Regions from separate parts of the Sphingobacterium sp. DR205 genome, predicted to be linked through region 1. Evidence: riboswitches for the same ligand, from Rfam matches in the RefSeq annotation. Region 1 holds a riboswitch; each other region holds the start of a gene.
The links. A riboswitch is a leader RNA that binds a small molecule or an ion and turns the genes downstream of it on or off. The one in region 1 is predicted to bind thiamine pyrophosphate.

Region 1 (8,373 bases):
CTAAAGAATACCTAAAACAGCACCATCCATGTAACGTTTTAAACGGATCTGTAGGATACGATTGCAATTGAAAAATTTAGGCGGATGACTGCCCAATCAACAATTGGGCAGCTACAGCCAATAGTTCCTAGTTATACTTTTTTGCTTTGATCAAATTTTTCCTGGTTAAAATCTGCAGATTTTCCTTTTGGAATGGATAGTGAAGTCCATTGCTCATCCTGGCACATTTTTCCGATGTAAACGATCTGACCGACGTGATAAGGGTAGTGGGCAAGTTGGCGGTGGATTGCCGCCAATACGGAATGCCCTTCTCCCCGGATAAAAATTGTTTTTGATAGATCCTGCTCATTCAGAGACTCAAGGGCATGGAATAAACAATCCCAGCCTTCGTTCCATAGCGCGATAAGCTCCGCTCTTTCCATCGCTGTGTTTTCGAATTCCATATCGCGGTTTCTTCCTTCTTTTTCACCGTCAGTATTCAAAAAATCAGTCCAACGCGAAAGCATGTTCCCATGTAGATGTTTCACTATGAGAGCAATACTGTTACTTGATGGGTTGAATTGCCAGAACAATTGCTCATCGCTCAATTGAGCGAAGGTTTTGTCTCCCAAAGATTTGAATTCTCGAAATTGCTTGAGGCTACTTGCTAAAAAATTATCCATTGGATTGAGTGTTATGTGTGCTTGTGTTTCTTAGCACAAGATACAAAAATATCCGATGATATCCGGAGAATTGACTCCAGTAAATGGTTGTTGGAGGAACAGCCTGGCCCAGTTTCTGGCTGATGAGGGAAGGGCGGAAAAAAGGTGGCACTGGGGAAGGCGCCACCTTTAGCTAACTAAACATTAAACATAAATAAACAGTCTTTTTTAAAGACCTAAACTAAAATTACATAACGACTCGGCCACTTGTCGATTTGTCAACTTGGACATTTCGTGGCTGATTTTTTAAGGAGATCTTTGCCGAGGTTGAAACTTTACCGTGTAGATTGTCCTTAACACTTAGGGTTACACCCGAGGATGTGCTGGCATTGACCTCTGCATTGGTAGTTGTAAAAGCGGCCATGTCAACTGAAGTAGAGGAGTTGGCATTTAAATCCAGATTCGTCGCACTTCCTGCAATTTCCTGTCTTGACGAACTTGTGGAATTCACCGTTAGATTTTTTGCACTTACATCAGCCGTTAACCTACTCGAGGAACTTGTCGAAAGTGAAATATCATCGGCAATTAATTTTTTAAGTGTAATTCTGGCCGATGAAGAAACATTGACAGCTATTTTGTTTGCCTTGATGGTTTCGTTGCTGTAGATTGATCCACTGGAAGAAGCCGAAAAACTTGTCGGAATTTTACTTGAATATACCGTAACACGGTTGTTTCTTGCATTTCTGATCTGTGAATTCCGTTTATATTGTACATGTAATATGCCATTTTTTACATTTGTTTCTATTAGCGACAGATGCTCTGCATTGTCCGCTTCAACAACAACTTCATTGCGGTTGGAGTGAATGTAGTCAACACGTAGTGATGTCGCTGCCGAAATGCCATCCGGAGCGGAAATCTTACGGGTTTCACGTTCTTGGGCCTGGGCAACGTATAAAAAAGAAATAAAGGCGATAGTTAAAATTCTTTTCATGGTTTTGTCTATTAGTAGTTTTTAATTCTATGCTATAATAATTTTTATTTTAATTCCGAAAAACAGCCTCATTTCCTCCCTTACAGATATAATAGTGGTGCCAGAATTTAAAAACCATGTAAATCGCTGATAAATAGCTGTTTTTACTTTTATACGTTTTCTCCTATTGCCCATTTTTGAACAACTGGTGTTCGCTATCGAACAATTTAACAGTTGTCTTTGTGGTTACCACATGCTCTTTTCGTAAGCTGCCTGCCAGAAATGATATTCCAATCGGGAAGCTGTTATAAATACTTGTCGCATTTTCTCCCGATTTGTTGCAGTCGTTTGTTCAGAAATTTGATCGACGTAATTTTTGGCTTTGTTCACGCCCTCGGCGAAGTCCTCACCACTATAGGTATCGATCCATTTGGAATAGGGGTTTTGGTCGCCACTGGCGATCGAAACGATGTGGTCGCCAACTTCTTTATAAATCCAAAAGCAGGGTAAAGTCGCAGCCATAGCGACTTCAATAGGTTCAAAGGCAGCTACACTTTTTAAAAAATGCACGTAATGGTGGCAAACTGGTTCTATTTTGTTGTCGTCTTCCGGATCCAGACCAAATTCTTTAAAATAGTTTTCATGGAGCGCTTTTTCGACGATAAGCGCATTGCGTCCAAATTCAAAATAATCCAGGGCTTGTTGATTGTCAGTACTCTTTGCACCGATAAAAGCTAATACACGTCCAAATTCTTCCAGATAGAACGCATCCTGACGCATATAGAATTGAAATTTTTCCAGCGGTAGACTGCCATTGCTCAGTTCAGAAATAAAGGGCATCGCTAAGATATCAGCATAAATTGGTCTTATAGCATCCCAGGCTTTATCGCTCCATTTCATGAATAATAAGTTTAGAAGGGTTGTGGAAATGATTAAGTGGCCCATTTCCTTTGCCAATCACGAGATCCTTGCTGCCTTTGATTGCCTCGTGGACATAATCTAAAGCAGTAGCGACAGCCTCAGCAAGAGGGAATTGCTGCGCCAACTGGCTCGCTATTGCTGAAGAAAGAGAGCAGCCGGATCCATGTGTATTTTTGCTGTCAATTTTTTGTGATTTAAACACCAATGGTGACGCATGTTGCTGAAAGAGGAGGGAGGTGAGTTCGCTTGTCTGGAGGTGTCCACCTTTAATAAGGACTGACTGACATCCTTTTTCAAGAAGTTCAATGCCTGCTTTTTCCATTTCTTTGACCTCAGCTATGGTTCGTCCGACAAGTACACTGACTTCATCCAGGTTGGGAGTGATAATTGTGGCTTGTGGAAAAAGCAAGTCCATACATGCCTGTATTGTGTCATCATTGATCAATTTGTGACCACTTGTCGACACCATCACAGGATCAAATACGATTGTTCCACGGTAATCTTTCAAATAGCTGCTGATCAGTTCGACAAGCTCAATGTTATGAACCATCCCGATTTTGATCGCATCCGGATAAATATCGTCGAAGATCGCATCCAGCTGCTCACGCACTGCTTGGGTCGGTATCTCGTAAATATTCCGCACCCCTTGTGTGTTTTGTATTGGTAATGCCGTTAAGACGTTCATTGCATAACATCCCAGGGCTGATATGGTTTTCGTATCGGCTTGGATGCCAGCTCCGCCGCTACCATCAAACCCCGCTATGCTCAGAACTGTGGGCACTGTGTATTGTTTCACTATTTTCATGTTAATAATTCCTTTAATTGAGCGCTACGCTCTCTTGGATTTTTACTTTGGCAAATTGCCGAGACGACCGCGATGGAATCTGCGCCAGACAGCCAGGCACTTGCGCTGGTATCCAGGTTCATGCCGCCAATGGCGATCAAGGGCTTTTCGGTTAAATTCCGTAGCTCACCCAGTCCACTGATTCCCCAGGTTGTAATGGTGTCTGTTTTTGTTTTTGTTGGAAAAATTGGACTGACACCAAGATGGTCTACGGCGGTCATCTGTTTGCTGTCAAGCTGTGACCGATCTTCGAGCGACCAGCCAATTTGAAGACGCTGTCCGTATTTTTCCCTTATTTCTAAAGGTTGACGATCGCTTTGTCCGACATGTACCCCCCATGCTTCGATTTCAATTGCAATATCCACAGCGTCATTAATGATCAATGGGATTCCGTAACGATCGGTAATCTGTTTTAACTTCTTTGCTTTTTCCAAAAAACCTGCTGGCGTTTCATTCTTTTCGCGTAATTGAATGATATCTACACCGCCGATTATGGCTTCTTCGGCAACATGGAGCCAAGATTGTGGGTAACAGTCCTGTTCGGAGATAACCAGATACAAGGGGTAAGGAAATAGGGGATTAATTGCCATAATGTTTCAGGTTGAGATGCATCCGGATACGCTCATCATTCAGCAGATAGAGCTCATCATAGAGATTCACCTGTAAGGAGCCTGGACCCGAAGATCGCGCTGTTGCCAGTTCACCTGCTAAACTCAAAAGGGAGACACCGGCGGTCGCTGCTTCAAAGGGATGGTCTGTGACCGCTAAAAATGCACCAATGAGTGCAGTTGCGCTACAGCCAAGTCCAGTAACCTGGGTCATCAAGGGGTGTCCATTGTGCACCTCAGCGGTGTGCTGTTTGGACAGGACATAATCTACCTTTCCGGAGATACAGATGATAGCCCCCAATTGTTCTTGTAGTGCTTTACCAAAGCCAATCGCGTCCTTACTATCTGCCGTGCTGTCTACGCCTTTGGTATTGACCTGGTTGAAATTGTAAAGGCTCATGATCTCCGATGCATTTCCCCGGATAACGGTTGGTTTTAGTTCCAGGAGATTTGCCAATAAGTCATTGCGAAAAGTGGATATTCCCGCACCCACAGGATCCAATACCCAAGGCCGGCCAATGTTATTGGCGTGTTCTGCTGCTACAAGCATGGACTCGGCGGTAAGTTCACTCAATGTGCCGATGTTAAGTACCAACGACTGGGCAAGGTCAACAACCTCGCGTACTTCCGATGGACTGTGAACCATGACCGGAGAAGCTCCAAGAGCGAGAAGCGCATTGGCGGTGTTATTCATCACCACCAAATTCGTAATATTATGTACAAGTGGTTTTTGTCTTCTGACCTGTGCTAACAGATCGATAATTAAATCTTCCATTCCTTTTGTTTTCTATATTTGCAGGTGGCTTTGTCAGGAAGAAATGAGACAGATGGGCTGTCGGGTATATTTCAATATACCTAAGCGGTTGCTTTTCCCTACGCCGGTATAAACCGAATCAGGTTCGAAGGGACTATCTCAATTCTATACAGAATACCCCCAAAGCCATATCAAACTTAGACAAAAAAAAGGACTTTTTATAACGAGTGTTTTATTCAGTCCCGGAATAGTAAAACTAGACGTTAATCAATAGACCGGAGTGCGCGTGTATTTTCAGCCGCATTCGAGCGAGCAAAATAGACTGGGCATATACGAGGGAAGCGATAGGCAAGTAATGATCAATGGCAGGCAAGTCTATTTGCCAAGAATAGTATTGCTCTCAACGATGAATTCGGTGTACTTAAGACGTTATATTGTCTTCAGCTGGCAGTTCCAAATAGTCCGGTGGGGTATAAGTGACACGGGCAAAATTTTTTGTCAGGAGTTCTGTGTCAAGAACCTTTCCACCCTGAAATTTTAGGAACTTTTCCCGCCAGATTTCATTTTTTCGGTAGAATTGATCTCCGATTTTAAGGAATTGATGCTCTTTTTCAATGACGTGATAGGCAAAATCGAGTTCCTGATCGATCCTCAGTTCACCTTCAAGACATTTTTCGGTAAACCAGAGATTGATCTGAAACGTGTAGGCTGTATTGTTGGTAAACTGATAGTCCCGATAGTTGTAAAATACAGTAGCACCACTTCCGAAAGGTAGCACTCGCCCATCATCGGGAAAAGGGTCAAAAGAATGGTGATAACGTTCTGTGACTGTCAGCGGACTATGGATAACAAGCCAATGGATCAGATTGGAGATCTGGCAGATTCCACCACCAATACCGGCCCGTGCTTCACCGAAAGACAATTCCATCCCCGGAAGATAGCCTTTCTTTTGTGTGGGCTGGCCGACCAGTTTACAAAACGAAAACGTTTCACCCGGGCGGATCAGTATACCATTGATTTGCTTTGCCGCAATCTTTAGATTCGTCACTTTGTTGATCTGCAGTTGCATATTGTTTTCCCCCAGCTTCTTTAATAAAACAGACTGGTGTTTTTTGATGCGGTATTGCAACACTGTTGTAGATTTGGTTTTTGTATACTTTTTATTGTCCAGTAACCAAATGGCTTTTCTTTGTGTTCTTCTTGCCCAGACAGCAAGAAGATACAGCAAAGGGTGACGTTGACTTATTAATTTCCGTTTTTTCACTAATAACAAATGATGGTTTATTGCTTCCTTCTATTTCAGTTTGCGCGTTTTAATTATTGAGAATTGGAGGAACTTTTCTTTGTTTGTATTGTTTTAGAGGTGATTTTATTCTGCTTATCAAATACAGTGCTCTCATATTGATAATCGCCCTGTTCTTTTGAGACTATTTTCAATTCCAATGTACCATCACGATAAAACAGGTAGGTGCTTTCGTTGCCTTGCACAGCTATTTTGGATTCGGCAGTGAGCTTCCCTGTGGCGTCAAATACCTGCCACGAAGAGAAATTGTCTGCTTTTGGGTTATCATAATAATACAGTCTACGGTTTTCGATGGCGTCATTTAACCCTGAAACTTCCTCAATAAGCTGCCCATTTTCATTGTAACGGTAGTCGACCCAATGCATCCGTTGGTAAACGAAGTGGATGGACTCCTCCCGGACCACTTGATATTGATCATTTAAATGATGGATGGAGGCGGACCGTCGCTCAGGATCGGTAATGAGAATAGCATGCGGTAAGTATTGATAAATTGTACTAGAGGACCATTTGCTGTTTTGAAGCTGTTGTATCGAATCGATTAATCCCCATTTGTTGTAAAAATATTTGGTGTAAAAATTGATTCCATTAGACAAATTGTTTGCGGAGAGTTCCTTGCCTTGCTGATAAACAGTCGTGATCATACCGCTGGGTTTTTCGAGGTTCTCCCCTGTAAAGGTCTGCGAAATATAGGTTCCGTCATATTTGCCTTTTTTCTGAGTAGAGTAGATCGGAAGACTGGATCGGGAAATGATGCCCTCAGCATATTGTCTGGATGGTTTAAATGGAATAGCAGCGATAGAATCGAAGAACTGCTTTGCATCGTACTGAAGTGCTTTTTTTTGTACAGGTGTTTGTTTATTGTTTTCTAATATGAATTTTGCCGCATGGAGGTATGTTTGACTGTCATAAATAACTTTTGGCTTATTTTGGCCATCAAACAGAATCATGGCATTTCTTTGTTTGAGGGTAGCTACATCCAATGTCCATTTGCTTTTGTTGACGATAAAAGTAAGTTGCTGGGCATCTGTTTTTGTCACTAGGAGCTTAGTCGTGCTATAAGGAATCTGTCGAATAATTTCATTTGCCTTTTGATCATGGAGACGCATCATAAAATCCGTTGATTTATCAGAAGCATTGGTAACAAACAGAATGGCTTGGGTAGGAGCCCCGATTTCAATTGATTTTTTTACCTGAGACTTTGCTACACCCACACAGAAAAGCAATACCGATAGCTGGAAAATCACATAACGCAGTACGCTGGATTTCGGATGACCGTTCATTTGGATAAGGAGGACGCTTACGCTGACTTTTTAGTTTAAGACTTCTTTTAAAAACAATAAGGTATGGGCCCAGGCACGTTTCGCCATAACAGGGTTATATTCCGGTGATTCGGGGTTGGTAAAGGTGTGCCCGGAATTCGCATAGGTAATTATTTGCCAGTCAGCCTTTCCTTCGTTCAGTTCCTTGACTAATCCATCATAATCTTCCTTTGATACACTTTTGTCAGCTGCAGGATGTTCAACCAATACTTTCACATTGATCGCTGCATTAGGTCTGTCGGCTGATTTGGAGAGTCCACCATGAATACTGACCACCCCTGCGACAGGTAAACCAGCGCGCGCTGTTTCGAGAGCTCCCGTTCCACCGAAGCAATAACCAATTACTGCAATTTTCTTTGGATCAGCTCCGACTTTTTTCAATTGGTCGAGGGCAGCAGAGATTCGTTGCTGATAGGCTTTGTAGTCAGTTTTGTAGTGACCTGCGATTTTTGAAGCCGCTGTATTGTCCGCTGGAATATTACCTTCACCATAGATGTCGGCAATGAATGCGATGTACCCCTCTTTTTGTAATTGCAAGGCTGCTTGTGTCGCTTCATTGTCAATTCCTTTCCATGCGGGCAAAATAAGTACCGCTGGACCTTTTTTATCCGTATTGGATGTGATTAGTCCATTCAATTGCTGTGTTCCGTCTTTATAGGATACCTTTTTTAACTCCTGTGCTTTCATGCTCATCGTGGCAATAGTTAATAGAAATAATGTCAAAGCTGTTTTCATCTGTTCTGTTTTTTATCCGACAGATGTTGTTCGCGATTAAATGAAGTTTTAACTCTCGCGGATTCATCTGCTATTCGATTTGGTTAAACCATTTGTTTATGATCGTCCTTTAAGGTACCTGCCTGGTGTAAGGGCGGGACCTTAATATGTTTTATTAACCTTTATAAACTCAGGATTGTTTTATAGATTCAATAATTCCGATCACATCCAATTGTCCCAGACCTTTTTCACGTGCCGTCTCGTAGGTGTCGAGCAAAGTTCCGAGCAATGGATAGGAT
Region 2 (8,373 bases), 2.4 Mb from region 1:
AATCAAAGATGGGAATGAGGACATTGTATTTCTGAACAGAAGAGGTTCGGCTTTATCCAGGGTGATGATCTTTCTGATCATTAAGGAGCTTGCTCAAAAAATTGGATTGCAAAAGACGATTAGCCCCCATACATTTAGACATAGCTTTGCCTCTCACCTCGTTGAAGGCGGTGCTGATTTAAGGGCTGTACAAGATATGCTGGGGCATGAAAGTATTACAACAACTGAAATATATACACATATTGATCGGGATTACCTCCATTCCATCATCACACAATACCATCCCAGATCTTAATCTGTTATCGGTTGGGCAAATCAATAGGTAAGTTTAAAATGTTTGTTGAGCCACATGCAATGATATTTTTTTGCTGACCTAAACCCATTGGAATTTGCAGTCTGTGTAAAGCATCCGAGTAAACAGTGCAGCACAGCTTAAACACAATCTTGAATACATGTTACTAATAGACAAAAAGTTAGGCCAGAAAACCGGAATGGCATAAATTATAAAAGCTGGGCGACTAAAACTAGGATGGCCATGCTCCTGAAATCCCCCGTTCAAAAGTTTAAATTTTATCGCAAAGATTATTTGTAAGATCTGGAAAATAGTATATCTTTGCGACACGTTCCCGTAGTTCAATGGATAGAATTTCAGATTCCGGTTCTGACGATGTGGGTTCGACCCCCGCCGGGAACACATCCTATTTAACACTAAAAAAGACGATCAATTGATCGTCTTTTTTAGTGTTAACATAAATGAAAAATGTACGCAACAATCTTCATTTTTTATCAGGTTGTAGTTGCTACCTACCCCCCTATCAAGCTTACAAAAACTCTTTTTGCAGCAATTTATGCTGAGATGCCGTAAATATATTCCGAAACAAAATATTGATTTCATTGTCAGTGGCTGCGCCCGAAATCCCCGTATGGGGATAGAGTTTAATGACATTGGACAGAATAGTTTCCACAAAGTCTCTACTTTCTATCGCTATACGCTCATATAACGCGTTATTATCAGCTTCATCCTTGAGATTATCCCAAGATCGAACAGCAAGCTCCATGATACTATTTTCCCTAGCTGTATAGTCCTGCTGCATTTCATCCAATTTCCGAAAAGCAGCTTTACTTTCCATTTGCTCCCATTTCCCCTGATTGGACTTCAATACAAATAACTTCTCGATCAAATCCAAAAACCGATGATACATCCCCATAAAGTTTACCAGTAAGGTCAACTCGGCAAACGGCACAAAAGGGTATTGATAGAGCAGCTCAGTCCGTGTACTTTTTGACGCATCGATAAAAAATGACTGATTCTCATCCACCCGTATACTGTCCAGCGAAAAGGAATGCGATGCTGTCGCCTCCAGGCCAAATGTATCCCAATCATAATGAATCAATACAAATTCACGCGCCACAAAGAAAGATTTTACAAGTGGATTTCCACCCTCATCCAATAGCGGCCTTCCATCCTCCTGAATATAGGCGTTCAATGTAAAGTGTGTCAAGTGGGGAGCACCGGTAGCATATTTCCAAAGCCCTTTCAGACGATAAGATTCACCCTCACGTTCAGCGACACCAGCAACCTGCCCACTGCCGCCAAAACATACCGTTTTTGAGTTGAAAATATCCTGCCCGACCGCTGGATCAATAAAGCCAACAAAAAGATTCGCGCCGGCACATAAAGTTACTGTCCACGCCAATCCGCCATCCTGGTAGGCCAGCTCCTTCAACAAGGAAAGCCCGCTGACCAAATCCAACCCCAAGCCATCCAAAGATTGTGGTACCCAGATTTTAAACCACTTGTTCCGGTATATTAGCTCAAGCTGCTCATCAGACAAACTCTTTTGCTGAATTCCTTTACGTTGCTGATCTTTTAGAACAGCGATAGCTGCATCAGTCAGTTGCATATTTTTTTTCATCACTTAATATTCTCCGCCAATTAAAATAGCCACTAAAAGCCATCACAAATAAAAATAAGGTTAAAGCAGCATACAGGAATAAACCCTTGTGCATAAGCAAAGGAATCGCCATCAGGTTACTGATGTTAAGCAAAATCCAATTTTCAAGTTTACGTTTCGCCAGCAGCCACATCCCCGCCCAGGCTGTGCAGGAAACAAAGGAGTCCCATACCGGAACATCCGAATCAGTTAAATGCACCAGACCAAAATAGAACGATAGAAAACCTGCCACACAGATAAAACCAACAATCTGCCAATCTCGGGTTGTACTACGACTGATCGGCACAATAATATCACTGCTATATTTCCAGTAGATCCAGCCATAAACGCTCATGACAAGATAATACAGGTGCAACAGTATTTCGGCATATAATTTTGCATGGAATAAAACATATACCGAGATGATGATACCAATAATCCCAAAGAAGTAATTGACCGATTTATTCTGTCGTGAAAACCAAACCTGCAAGATACCAAAACAGACCCCCAGCCATTCGGCTATGGAGGCTTGTTGTATTTGTTTAATAAAAGCTTCGAAAATTGTCTCAGAAGTCATTCAATTGTTTATTATTTTGTGTAATTACATAATAAACTTATGAGCGGAAAAACGGATGTTTTTATTGAAATTAAAATCCCTACGCCAGCATTACCCGGATCAGGTATATAAAAGCGATTGTACAAGGCCGTACAATCGCTTTTATTGGGTATAATCTCAGCCCGGATGACATTGTCATTTCCGAGCACCCCATAAGTATATTGTTTATTGAAATTAATCTATAGCAATTAATTTCAATGCTTTATGCGTACGGATACGAGTTTCACGACAAAGCTCAGCATCATCATTTAATGACTTACCGTGTGAAGGAATCATCTCGCGCAGTTTTTTGCGGTATTCATCTGATTTAGCACGCTCAGGGAAACATTTCTTCAAGAGACTGATCATGATCGCCACCGAAGTAGATGCACCCGGCGACGCGCCCAATAAGGCAGCGATAGAACCATCTGCACTCGATACCACTTCAGTACCAAACTCTAAAATCCCTCCTTTTTTCTCATCCTTTTTAATCACCTGTACACGCTGGCCAGCTTTTTCAATAACCCAATCTTCTAATTTAGCGGTTGGCATAAATTGTTTCAGCGACTCCAATTTATCTTTAGGAGATTTCATAACCTCTGTAATGAGATACTTGGTCAATGGCAAATTATCAAGTCCTGCGGATAACATCGGACGGATATTGGATAATTTGATTGATGCCGGCAAATCAAAATAAGAACCCTGTTTCAAAAATTTGGTTGAGAAACCAGCGTATGGACCGAAAAGTAAGGCTTGTTTACCATCGATATAACGGGTATCTAAGTGCGGTACAGACATCGGTGGCGCACCGACAGATGCTTTACCATATACTTTAGCATGGTGCGTATTGATAATTTCTTCGTTTACGCATCTCAACCATTGTCCTCCTACAGGGAATCCACCGTAACCTTTTGCTTCTGGAATACCAGATTTCTCCAGCAATAACAAGGAGTGGCCTCCAGCACCGATAAAAACAAACTTCGCTTTTAGCTCTCTCTTCACCCCTGTTTTCAGATCTTTCACTTCGATTTCCCAACGTCCATCGTCTTCACGATCGATATCAACAACTTCGTGGTTTAAGGAAATTGAAATATTCTCTTTGTTTGCCAGGTTGTTAATCAAATCACGTGTTAATGAACCGAAATTCACGTCAGTACCTAAATCCATCTTGGTAGCAGCAATTTTCTCGCTTGCATCCCGTCCTTCCATCATCAAAGGAATCCATGATTTCAAGAGTTCTGCATCTTCGGTATATTCCATGCCCTTGAACAAAGTTTGGGTATTCATCGTCTCCCATCTTGTCTTCAGGAATTTCACATCTTTTTCACCAAAAACCGCACTCATGTGTGGAATGCTGCGGATAAAATTCTCCGGTTGGGCAATAATGCCTTTATCAACCAGGTACGACCAAAACTGCTTCGATACTTCAAATTGCTCCGCAATTTTAACAGCTTTATCAACTTTTACCGAACCATCTTTTTGTTCCGGTGTATAATTCAATTCGCACAAGGCCGAGTGGCCTGTGCCAGCATTATTCCAAGCGTCAGAGCTCTCAGCCGCCACAACATCCAAACGCTCAAGAATTTCAATATTAACGTCTGGGCTTAATTCATTGATTAGCGTACCCAAAGTAGCACTCATAATACCGGCGCCGATTAGAACAACGTCAACTTCTTTATTTGATTTTTTGCTCATGTTTTTGTGATTGATGCAAATTTAATATAGTTTTTGGTAAACGCCCAAGTCTTTTGTCAAAAAACTGTACTTTTTAGGAACACTTATTCAAAAATACCATTGATTTATTAAAATAATCCTAAGTGTTGGCAAAATTCCACTTTTCTGGTTTCCGCACACCATACACATGATATCGCCTATTCTGCCGGCCATGAATAGCCGCAAATCACACCAACACTTGGCGCGTTTTAAATCCTTATTTATCGAAAGATTTTGTGTTATAATATAGTTTTAACATTTTTGCAAAAACATCAACGAATAACATTACACTCTTATATGAAACTACTTGAAGGAAAAATTGCTTTGGTAACTGGAGCATCAAAAGGAATTGGAAGAAAAATTGCCGAAGTGTTTGCACAACACGGTGCCAATGTCGCTTTCACTTACCTTTCGTCTGTAGAAAAGGGACAAGCGCTGGAAAAAGAGCTTCAAGCCTACGGAACAAAAGTAATCGGCTACCGTTCTGATGCTTCAAAATTTGAAGAAGCAGAACAACTGGTCAATGCGATCGTTGCAGATTTCGGAAGCCTGGATATCGTAGTCAATAATGCCGGCATCACAAAGGATGGTCTGCTGATGCGTATGACAGAAGAAAACTGGGACGATGTATTGAACGTTAACTTGAAATCCGTATTTAATGTAACAAAAGCGGCCTCAAAAATAATGATGAAAAACCGTAAAGGCTCTTTCATCAATATGTCTTCCGTTGTTGGCGTTCAGGGAAATGCTGGTCAATCAAATTATGCCGCTTCCAAAGCAGGTATTATAGGATTCACCAAATCCATTGCGAAAGAATTAGGTTCTCGCAATATTCGCGCGAACGTGGTTGCTCCAGGATTTATCCGTACGGAAATGACAGATATATTAGACCCTAAAGTGATCGCAACATGGGAAGCTGGAATTCCATTGAAACGCGCCGGATCGCCAGAAGATGTTGCCAATGCATGTCTATACCTTGCATCTGATTTATCCGCATATGTCACTGGACAGGTTCTTCCTGTTGACGGTGGTATGCTGTAACATATAGCTTTCGACATAAAAGCGCCTGCTGCTGAAATTCAGCAGCAAGCGCTTTTATGTTATTCCTACTGCCGGCTCCGGCTTCGCTACTCAATATTTCTAAATTTTAGCTAATTTTGTCCAACAAATTTAAATGCTATGACGAATTGGACGGATTTTCTTGAAATTCAAACGGAAGACGATTTTAATCAACATTGTTTAGAAACTTATCACTTCCAGCTGCAGCATTGTCAGGTCTACCGCGACTATGTTTCGCTAATAGGCAAAGAAAAAAATCAAGTCCAGCATTATACGGACATCCCCTTCCTCCCAATCGAATTTTTTAAAACACAAAAAGTACTGGCTGCCGGAATGACCCCTCAAATTGTATTTTCAAGTTCAGGGACAACGGGCATGGTCACTTCTAAGCATCTTGTTGCTGATGTATCCATCTATGAGCGTACTTTTCGCCGTATATTTGAAGATTTTTACGGACCAACTACAGATATCGCTATTTTAGCCCTGCTGCCGTCCTATCTGGAAAGAAGTGGTTCCTCCTTGATCTATATGATCGATGACTTGATGAAACAAAGTAAACAAGTGCAGAGCAACTATTTCCTCTACAATCATCAGGAACTATATGATACACTTGTCCAATTAAAAGATAACGGAACCAAAACCATCCTTTTCGGCGTTACCTATGCCCTGCTTGATTTTATTGAGCAATATGCCTTTGACTTTCCGGAGCTCATTATCATGGAAACTGGCGGAATGAAAGGTAAACGTAAAGAGATGGTCAAACAGGAGATCCACCAGCTCCTCGAAGATGCCTTCAAGGTCAGTGGGATCCACTCAGAATATGGCATGACCGAATTGCTGTCACAGGGCTACTCTTCGGGTCAGGGAATTTTCCACTTACCTAAATGGATGAAAGTACTAATACGTGATACAAATGATCCACTGAGTTTAATCTCCTCCGATAGCACAGGCGGCATTAATGTCATCGACCTGGCCAATCGGTATTCCTGCTCATTTATTGCAACGCAGGATTTAGGAAAAGTGTATCAAGATGGCTCATTTGAGATATTGGGCCGCTTTGACCAAAGCGATATTCGGGGCTGCAATTTATTAGTTCAATAAAAACACCCTACAAGTTTTGTCCAACTTGTAGGGTGCAGTTCAATATAATGCTTCTCTTATTTATAGATACAACTATCCGGCAACCTGTTCTTTATTATCTCAGGCTTGGATCTTCAAATGTATTTCCAGCACGCATATCGCCAGAGTCATATCCTTTCTTAAACCAGGCCATACGTTGTGCTGAGGTTCCATGGGTAAAAGACTCTGGCACGGCATACCCCTGTGCGGCTGTCTGTATCTTATCATCACCTACTGCCTCTGCCGCTTTCATCCCATCCATAATATCGTTATAATCTATTTTTATATCCGTATATTCATTGAGATAATGTGCCCACACGCCGGCATAGAAATCGGCTTGAAGTTCTGTCATAACCGATATCTTGTTATTTTCACTCTCACTGAGTTTACCCCGGGCTTGATTCGTTTTAGGTAACAATCCCACCAGTTGCTGAATATGATGCCCTACTTCATGCGCAATCACATAAGCCATGGCAAATTCGCCCTTCGCCCCGAACTTATCAGAAAGTTCACGGTTAAAAGTCAGGTCCAGATAGATTTTCTGATCTCCGGGGCAATAAAACGGCCCATATGAAGCCTGTCCCATTCCACAACCATCTGTTTGTGTACCACCATCGTAAAAAACCAAGGTAGTGGGCGTATAATTTTGCTGCATTTGTTCCTTAAATAATTTAGCCCAGACATCCTCTGTACTCTGAAGTACGGTCAAGGAAAACTCTGTCAGTCTCTTTTCTTCAGGATTTAGTTCGCGCGGCTGTCCGGACTGCTCCGTCTGTGTACCCATATTTTGCGCCTGCTGCAACAACTGCATGGGATCTCCCCCCATCAGAAAACCAATGACCAATACGATGATCCCCCCAATACCTCCCAATGCAATCTTTCCACCACCAGACATCCCCCTACGATCCTCAAAATTGCCACTTTGTTTACCTCCTTGCCATTTCATATGCTATATTCTTATTTCAGTTAATAATCTTTTCCAATCTCGTTAGTGTACAAATTCAATACCAATATAGCGGTATGTCCTTATTTTTTTTGCAAAAAACCAGCTTTATTTTAACAGTTAGAACTTACTACAATTTATATTCTTATTTTTGGGCTTTTATAGAAACAGATATGAAATTAGAAGAACAATTACTCGCGCGGGCTGGAGGGAAATGTGAGCTAACAGGCGCTGAAACGGATGTAGTAACCTATATTTTACCACCGGAAACCAGTTCTACTTTGGATAACACCCTACTGATTTCAGCAACCCTGGCCAATCAGCTCAACAAAACGGAGCAATTAAATCCAGAAGACTGGAAATTCTTGCCTAACGCCATGTGGTCAGAAATACCTGCCATACAAATTGTCTGCTGGCGTATGTTAAGCCGTCTGAAAAATGAAGGCTGGGCTTCCGAAGCACTCGATATCCTTTATCTTGATGATGAAACGTTAACGGAAGCAAAGAAAACCGGTGATCATGAAAACGATGGTTATGTTTCCTTTCATGAAGATAGTATTGGTCAAAGACTATTGGAAGGCGATACCGTTGTATTGACAAAAACACTGGATGTAAAAGGTTCTTCACTCAAGGCAACCTTAGGTACCGTGGTTAAAAATATCCGTCTAGTAGCTGATAATATTGAGCAGATCGAAGGAAAAATAGAAGGCCAGACCATCGTCATATTGACAAAATACCTGCGCAAACAAAATTAAGAAAAAACAGCCTTCCACTTATAAATTTAGCCCCAAACTAGTTTCGAAAGACGATTAGTTTGGGGCTAAATAATAATAAATAGCACAAATGCCCTATTTTGGATAATTACGCATAAACTCAAAACGATAGTTTGGATGCTGTTTTAAGCTGTCAATCAAATCTGACAATAATTTTTGTCCCTTTTTTGTTTGGTACATATTATCGTGCGTCAAAAGTACCACATTATTTTTTGTATAAGACGTACCTTTCCGAAG
Region 3 (8,373 bases), 1.6 Mb from region 1:
CATTCTTTTCAAGGAAAAAAGTAACACCGAGCAGCAGCAATAACATAGCGTTTCCTATCCAAATATTACTATGGAAAACTTGAAAGCTCAACCACGAAATCAACAGCCCTGCTCCGAGATAGACAGCGATCTTGATCATCTTATAGGGTATGGGGTAATACTTCTGGCCCCAGTAAAGTGAAAAAGCGATCATGACTAGATATACTACTGTTGTTGATAAAACAGCCCCAACATAGGAATAAGTTGGGATAAGCCACACATTGAGCATAATTGTAATTAGCGCCCCTATTCCCGAAATGTAAATAGCATAACGTGTATGATCAGTCAATTTATACCAAATCGATAGATTCATATATATTCCAAGTAGCACATAATTAAATAAAAGAATGGGGACAATTTTAAGTCCAGTCCAGTATGTTGCGACCTCTTTTTCATTACCTTCAATAAAATACTTCAGCCAATCCAAATTCACTGTCAAGCCGACCATTGCGATAACCATAAGGATAACAAAATACTCCATGATTAGGGCGTAGGTTTTCGATGCGTTCTGGTTTTTTGAATATGAAAAGAAGAATGGCTCGGCCCCTAATCTAAAAGCTGTCACAAATAAGCTTAGGAATACAGACAATTTAGCAACCGCGCCATATATACCCAACTCATCTTTCCCCGCCTTTCCAGGTATCAATTTCAGAAAGAACATTTTGTCTAGATTCTCGTTAATAATAAATGAAATATTGGCGACTAGAATTGGGAAGCTATACTTTAACATTTCATTCATTAATTTTCTATCTAGACTAAATCGGAAAGTTAACAATTCAGGGAGTAATAGGATTAACGTGACGATACTTGCGAAAAGATTGGAGATAAAGACATAACCGATCCAACCCTCTTTGAACCATGTGCCAGCAAAATCCGCCCAAAATGTATACTTATGTACCCAATCCGGCAAGAACAAAATAAAAAATAGATTTGAAATCACGGTAATACCGATATTAACAAATTTCAATGCACTGTATTTATAAGGTCTGCCTTCTGCCCGTAGCTTTGTAAACGGGACAACAGCCAGCGCATCCGCAACAAGGATAAAAGCAAAATACTTAATGTACTGTTCATATAGATCCACGTCACCCCCATCCGCAAACCATGAAGCGATAGGTCTTGTGAAAACAAATACAGACAACAATAATACTCCTGAGGTAAATAAAGTAATAAAGAAACTATTATTGTAAACTTTATTCTTATTCTGTGGTTCAACTTTCTGTAAATACCGGAAATAAGTTGTTTCCATTCCAAATGCTAGAATAGCATTCAGCATGGACATCCATGCATAAAAATTAGAATAAATTCCATAGACCGCTGCATCCTTAAATTTACGGAGATAGAGTGGGGTCATCAGGAAACCTATCATTCTTGAAACGATAGTAGTCACACCATAAATAACGGTATCGCTGAGAAATTTCTTAATTGTCGACACTGGGCTTTAGGATTGAACTCTTTTAATCACTTCAAAATTAGAAAAGCCTTTCAGTTCGCCTTCCGTAACCTCAACAGCTTCAACATTTGCATCCTCTGGACCTTCCTGGCAGAAGTCCAACAATGAATCAAGGGCAAAATCGTCCCCCTCGGCCTCCATGTAGACAGACCCATCCTTTTGATTGAGCACAAAGCCTTTCACGCCGACCTGATCCGCAACAGCTTTGGCCGTCAATCGAAAAAAGACTCCTTGTACTTTACCTCTTATTGAAATATTCAAATGTTTCATAAGAGCAAAAGTACAGAAGTTTTTGTGGAATTAAATACTACGCTAAACGTTTGACTTTAACTTTATCTGTTAAACGCAAGTTTTCCATACCCTCAAGCAGGACAATCCCCGGTTTTTTGCCGATTTCCAAAGATCCATATTCATCCTCAATATTCAATGCAACAGCTCCGTTGATTGTTGCCCATTGGATTGTTTGCAAGAAATCCAAATCTTCGAAATGTTCATGCAATACCTTCAGTTCTTCCAATACCGAAAGTGTATCATTCGACGCTAGGCTATCCGTACCAATCACTAACCGTTGTCCCGCATTTATAAAGTTTTGAACCTTAGGAAGGTTCCCTTCAATATATAAATTTGCTTTTGGGCACAGGCACCATACAACATCCCGGTCCATTCGTTCTACAAAATCCAGATCTTTTAATGAAGTATAGGTATTATGGACCAACAACAACTTATTCGGATAAGGCAAGTAAGGTAAGTAAGACTGGATGGAGTTTCGGGCTTGCGCTTTAATAGAATCCGCATTCTTTCCGATACTCTTATAGAAATCCAGAAATTCACCTGTTTTGTATCTAAACAATTTATTCTCTTCGTCACTCTCCTGATTATGAATACTAATGATATTAGTCTCAGGCACCGATTTTTTAAATTTCTTAAAAAGAACTTTCGAACAGGAATAAGGTGCATGTGGCGTAATAGACACATGGCCATTTCTAAATTCTTGTGTTAAAGACTTGGCTTCTTTAAGTTTAAAATCAGCTTCTTCAGGTTCAACCCCAATGACCTCCACAAAGGTATGATAAAGTATTTTTGAATCTTCCTTCAGTTTAGAAGAATTGTCCGTATTTGCATGGTCTCCCACCACTACGATCCCATTTTCATACATCTCTTTATCCGCTTTCGACATCGCATCATCCATTTTCTTCATAGATGCACTACGTGAAGTCATGACTTGGCTAAGGAAATTGGGAAGACCGGTACCTTTAGCGACCACGCCTTTCATATGTGACAATTCAAGATGGCAATGGGCATTGATAAAACCCGGAATAATTACTCCCTCATACCGCTCGATTTTGACTTTATCAGTCTGTGTGAATGAAGTAGGGTCATAGATGCCTTGAATTACCCCCTCCTCGTCTACCGCTACAATACCATCTTTTATAGGCATTGAGGTAATCGGTAGAATATAATTTGCGCTTAAATACTTTAACATTTTATCTCCTCACTCTCAAATTAATAACTAAAAATTTTTGACCGAATATGAATACATACTAACAGTAGAAAATTCTATACCAAGGTACCTAAAAAGAACAACAAACACCAAAAACAAGCCTAAACGTAAAATTTTAAACCAAAAGGAAATTATTACATATTTTACAAAAAGTCTACTTTTTGTAAAAAACACCATCTTTATATATCATTCCGATTTTAATTTATATATTCGCAACGTCGATTAGGGGTGCCTTGTTTTGTCAGAAACACAAATAAAGGCTGAGATCATACCCAACAGATTAAGTTCTGTGCACCTGATCCAGGTAATGCTGGCGGAGGGAGAGGTTAGTTAAATAAAACGGTCATGGTGACCCCTTGCCATGATTTGTTTAACTTAAACAAAATACATCAACATGATCAAATTTTTGATTTGTAGCGTTTTAGCTACTTCTTTAAGCCAAATTGCTGTTGCCCAGCACAATTTGACGATTAAAACCGTAGATAAGGATACACAAAGGCCGCTACAGAATGCATCGGTATCCATAGACGGACAGACTTCATTTACAACCAAATCTGACAGAGATGGCCTGATCAAATTATATAATATCGCAGATGGAAAACATGCCATTCAGGTCTCGTTTGTCGGATATCAAACCTGGACTCAAAACCTAAACCTCCAACGGGATATGGAATTGACCGTTCAGCTCGATCCAAAAACAATTCGTACCGAAGAGGTTCTTGTGGTATCCACCAGAGCTAAAAAGAATGCACCTACCACATTCAGGAACATCTCAAAAGAAGAGATTTCTAAGAATAATCTGGGACAGGACATCCCCTATCTCTTGAATCAAACACCTTCTGTTCAGGTAAACTCCGATGCAGGAGCCGGCATAGGATATACAAACATGACGATCCGTGGATCTGACAACCAGCGGATCAATGTAACCCTTAATGGTATTCCATTAAATGATGCCGAAAGCATGGGGTCATTCTTTGTCAACCTCCCTGACTTCGCCTCATCCACAGAAAGCATCCAGGTACAGCGGGGAATCGGAACATCTACCAACGGGGCCGGATCCTTCGGAGCTTCCCTGAATATTCAATCAAATACATTAGCAGAGAAACCTTATGCCGAGCTCAATAATTCATTCGGGTCTTATAATACCTGGAAAAATACAGTAAAACTCGGAACCGGTTTGATCGATGACAAGTTTGCTTTCAATGCCCGCTTATCCAGGATCAGCAGTAATGGTTATATCGAAAGAGGTGCCTCAGACCTACAGTCCTTCTATATCGATGGAGGTTATTATGGCAAAAAACACACCTTAAAAGGAATCGTATTCTGGGGAAAGGAAAAGACCTACCAAGCCTGGAACGGCGTCCCGGAACCTTTGATCACGGGTGATAGATCTCGCATGGACGATTACGCAGATAATGGTCTCGGCGTATCCGGCGCAGAAAAAGACCGATTTATGAATGCAGGAAGAAACTATAACCTATATACCTATAAAAACCAAACGGACAACTATACGCAGAAGCATCACCAGATTCACTATACCAATATCCTCAATGACAAGCTCACACTGAATACCGCACTACATTATACAAGAGGCTATGGGTATTATGAGGAGATGAGACCCGGTGATAAATTAAGTAAATATGGTTTGCCTGATGTCATCCTCGGTAGTGATACCATAAAAAAAACAGATCTAGTCCGCAGAAGATGGTTAGATAATTATTTTTATGGGATGACCTATGCGCTGAACTACAAACCCAATGATCAGCTCGAAATTATATGGGGTGGTGCATACAACCAATATCGAGGAAAACATTACGGTGAAGTAATCTGGGCACAGTACGCTTCCAACGGATTTATAGACGACAAATATTACTTCGGAAAATCGCAGAAAAATGACTTCAGCAACTTCCTAAAGGTAGATTACAAATTGGATAAATGGATCTTAATGGCCGACGTCCAGTACAGAAATGTAGACTATCACATGTATGGGGACGATGATAAGGTCAAAAACTATAATTACCACCCAAAATTCAATTTTCTAAATCCCAAAGCCGGAGCAACCTATCTGTTAAATGATCATGCAAATATATATGCTTCCTACGCTTTCGCGCAAAAGGAACCCGTCCGAAAAGATTTCATAGAGAAAAACAGCAAACTTCCGGATCCAACGCCAGAAAAAATGCAGGACATTGAAATTGGGTATAGATTCACCAATACCAAATTCAATATTGGATTAAATGGATACGGGATGTTTTATAAAGACCAGTTGATTCCAACAGGCGAGATCAGTGATACCGGTGCTCCTATCCGACAAAATGTAAAAGACAGCTATCGAATCGGACTGGAATTTGACGGAGCCTGGAACATCAGTAAGCAATTGAACTGGAAGGCTACCGCTGCTTTCAGCCAAAATAAGATCAAGAACTTTGAAGAAGTCATTGGCGACCTTAGGATCTCCTATCCAAAGACAGATATTGCCCTGTCTCCAAATACAATTATCTCCAGCAACTTTTCCTATAGCCCTATTGAACCGCTCACATTTTCATTGTTGTCAAAATATGTAGGACGGCAATATCTCGATAACTCCTCAGCGAAAGAAAGAAGCATCTCTTCATCCTTTGTTAATAATCTGCTGGCGAATTATAATTTTACGGCTTTAGGTATAAAAGACATTAACCTAAGTTTACAGGTAAATAACTTACTGAATGAAAAGTACGAAACTAACGGCTATACCTTTGGCTGGATGGAAGACGATACCAGAAAATATTACAATTTCTACTTCCCACAGGCACCTACAAATTTTATGTTAGGCCTGAATATCAAATTTTAACAATTAGGATCCCGGCTATATAAAAGTCTCCTTCTCTTCAATAGAGAAGGAGACTTTTTATTTTGGCAGCAATAAATGTTAGATTGGATCGTGTTTGACGATGGGAATTTTTAACTTTGGTTTTATACTTTTTATTATGCGTGCAGTAATACAACGGGTAAAACATGCTTCCTGTACAGTGGACGACCAGATCACCGGGCAGATTCAAAAAGGTCTGGTGATCCTATTGGGAATAGAAGAAGCCGATACAATTGAAGACTTAAAATGGCTGGGACAAAAGTTCGTTAACCTACGGATTTTTGAAGACGAGCAGGGACTAATGAATAAATCCATTCAGGATATCGGCGGTAATATCTTACTGATTTCCCAGTTCACCTTATTCGCTCAGACAAAAAAGGGAAATCGGCCTTCGTTTATTCGGGCAGCCAAACCTAATACCGCCAAACCGCTTTATGAAGAAATGGCCAAATTGCTTTCCCAACTGATCGATCAACCTGTTCAGCTCGGCTTATTTGGGGCTGACATGAAAATCAATCTATTGAACGATGGTCCCGTTACCATCATTATGGATACAAAAGATAAGGACAATTTTTAAACTACTTAATCCGAAAAAATGACAATCAAAGAAGCACAGGAAGTAATTGATAAATGGATCAATACAACGGGGATACGCTATTTCAATGAGCTGACAAATACAGCCATGCTCATGGAAGAAGTTGGCGAAGTCGCCCGGATCATGGCCAGACAGTACGGCGAACAGTCTTTCAAAAAATCAGATAAAGAGGTTAATCTGGCTGATGAGATGGCAGATGTATTGTTTGTCTTAATGTGTCTTGCAAATCAAACGGGTATAGACCTGACCGATGCACTGGAAAAGAACCTTCAAAAGAAATCCATTCGGGATGCAGACCGTCATAAAAACAATGAAAAATTAAAATAACACCTTTGTGTTCCATCGGTATCCAAGGTTTAATATTAATCTTAAGCACAATTTTAGAGCAGATATTATGAATAAACTATTTATTTATTCGCTAGTAGGAAGTTTACTATTCGCTTCGTGTTCCAGTACCCACAGGCAGTTTGGTTCACATAGGACCAGCCCTGCCACATTCAACAAGGCTGCTGTGGTCACTGCCCACCCCCTGGCCTCCGAAGTCGGAGTAATGATTCTGAAAAAGGGCGGAAATGCAGTTGATGCTGCTGTCGCCGTACAGTTTGCTCTTGCTGTTGTCTATCCCAATGCAGGCAATATCGGTGGTGGTGGATTTATGCTATACCGCAATAGTCAAGGTCAATACGATGCCCTGGACTTCCGGGAAACTGCTCCCAAAAAGGCGCACCGGGATATGTATCTGGATGCACAAAAGAATGTTATTCCCGATTTGAGCTTATACAGTCAGCTGGCATCCGGTGTGCCCGGTTCTGTTGCCGGAATGTGGGAAGCACATCAAAAATATGGGAAGCTGGACTGGAAAGAATTACTCTTGCCCGCGATAGAACTTGCGCGGAAAGGTTTCAAGATCAGCGAAAGGCAAGCACGCGAGTTTGAAGATCATAAAGAGCGATTTATAAAGCTGAATCCCACTGGTGCCGCAATTATCAAAAATACAACATGGCAAACTGGTGACCTATTTGTACAGGAAGATCTTGCCAATACCATCGAACGAATCGCCAATGAAGGACGCGATGGCTTCTATAAAGGAAAAACGGCTGATATGCTCGTCGCCGAAATGAATAGAGGCAAAGGCATCATTACCCATGAGGATCTAACGAGCTATCAGGCACGCTGGCGTGCCCCGATCGCCTCAAGCTATAGAGGGCACAAGGTTACTTCCATGCCTCCACCATCAAGCGGCGGGACCTCCCTATTGGCTTTATTAAAGTCAGTTGAACAATTCCCGCTTCGGCGCTGGGGCTTTCAGACGGACTCCGCAATACGTGTCATCGTTGAAGCGGAACGTCATGTGTATGCAAATAGGGCAAAGTATTTAGGAGACCCCGATTTTATCAATGTCCCTGTACAGCAACTGATAGATTCCACGAAAAATGCAGCTAAACTAAATCCGTTTAATTTTCGTCAGGCGACTTTAAGCAAAAACGTCAATGCAGATGTCATTCCGGGTTATGAGAGTGAGCAGACAACCCATTTCAATATTGTTGATGAGCAGGGAAATGCTGTTGCCATCACCACCACACTCAATGATTCCTATGGATCCGGGGTCATCGTGGATGGTGCAGGATTTTTATTGAACAACGAAATGGATGATTTCTCGGTAAAGACCGGCGTACCCAATATGTATGGCTTGACCGGAGAAAAAGCAAATGAAATTCAGCCCGGGAAGAGAATGCTGAGTTCCATGACACCGACCATTTTAGAAAAAGATGGCAAACTATTTATGGTGGTAGGGACACCAGGCGGATCAACGATTATTACCTCCGTTTTCCAGACCATATTAAATGTGATCGACTTTGGTCAAAATGCACAGGCCGCCGTGAGCTCACCCCGCTTTCATCATCAGTGGTTACCTGACCGCATTGATGTGGAGAAAG

Region 2: linked by a shared signal. The riboswitch ahead of pnuC (nicotinamide riboside transporter PnuC) and the one ahead of thiM (hydroxyethylthiazole kinase) in region 1 are both predicted to bind thiamine pyrophosphate.
Region 3: linked by a shared signal. The riboswitch ahead of G6053_RS02400 (TonB-dependent receptor) and the one ahead of thiM (hydroxyethylthiazole kinase) in region 1 are both predicted to bind thiamine pyrophosphate.

What each region holds. Positions count from the first base shown of each region.
Region 1 is NZ_CP049333.1:2,213,719-2,222,091, forward strand. It holds gene G6053_RS09190 (DUF1572 domain-containing protein) at 132-662, opposite strand; gene G6053_RS09195 (DUF2807 domain-containing protein) at 889-1,632, opposite strand; gene tenA (thiaminase II) at 1,858-2,511, opposite strand; gene thiD (bifunctional hydroxymethylpyrimidine kinase/phosphomethylpyrimidine kinase) at 2,495-3,313, opposite strand; gene thiE (thiamine phosphate synthase) at 3,334-3,966, opposite strand; gene thiM (hydroxyethylthiazole kinase) at 3,956-4,759, opposite strand; TPP riboswitch at 4,838-4,930, opposite strand; gene G6053_RS09220 (VanW family protein) at 5,160-6,002, opposite strand; gene G6053_RS09225 (hypothetical protein) at 6,056-7,321, opposite strand; gene G6053_RS09230 (dienelactone hydrolase family protein) at 7,352-8,095, opposite strand; gene G6053_RS09235 (NAD(P)-dependent oxidoreductase) at 8,265-8,373, opposite strand, start outside.
Region 2 is NZ_CP049333.1:4,573,679-4,582,051, forward strand. It holds gene xerD (site-specific tyrosine recombinase XerD) at 1-295, shown strand, start outside; tRNA gene G6053_RS19910 (tRNA-Arg) at 623-694, shown strand; gene G6053_RS19915 (acyl-CoA dehydrogenase) at 822-1,916, opposite strand; gene pnuC (nicotinamide riboside transporter PnuC) at 1,891-2,511, opposite strand; TPP riboswitch at 2,571-2,713, opposite strand; gene G6053_RS19925 (malate:quinone oxidoreductase) at 2,725-4,224, opposite strand; gene fabG (3-oxoacyl-[acyl-carrier-protein] reductase) at 4,540-5,283, shown strand; gene G6053_RS19935 (acyl transferase) at 5,422-6,402, shown strand; gene G6053_RS19940 (neutral zinc metallopeptidase) at 6,497-7,366, opposite strand; gene G6053_RS19945 (alkylphosphonate utilization protein) at 7,537-8,118, shown strand; gene G6053_RS19950 (polysaccharide deacetylase family protein) at 8,212-8,373, opposite strand, start outside.
Region 3 is NZ_CP049333.1:582,778-591,150, reverse strand. It holds gene G6053_RS02415 (polysaccharide biosynthesis C-terminal domain-containing protein) at 1-1,474, opposite strand, end outside; gene G6053_RS02410 (acylphosphatase) at 1,481-1,762, opposite strand; gene G6053_RS02405 (amidohydrolase family protein) at 1,800-2,975, opposite strand; TPP riboswitch at 3,208-3,333, shown strand; gene G6053_RS02400 (TonB-dependent receptor) at 3,388-5,823, shown strand; gene dtd (D-aminoacyl-tRNA deacylase) at 5,960-6,418, shown strand; gene G6053_RS02390 (nucleotide pyrophosphohydrolase) at 6,437-6,763, shown strand; gene ggt (gamma-glutamyltransferase) at 6,831-8,373, shown strand, end outside.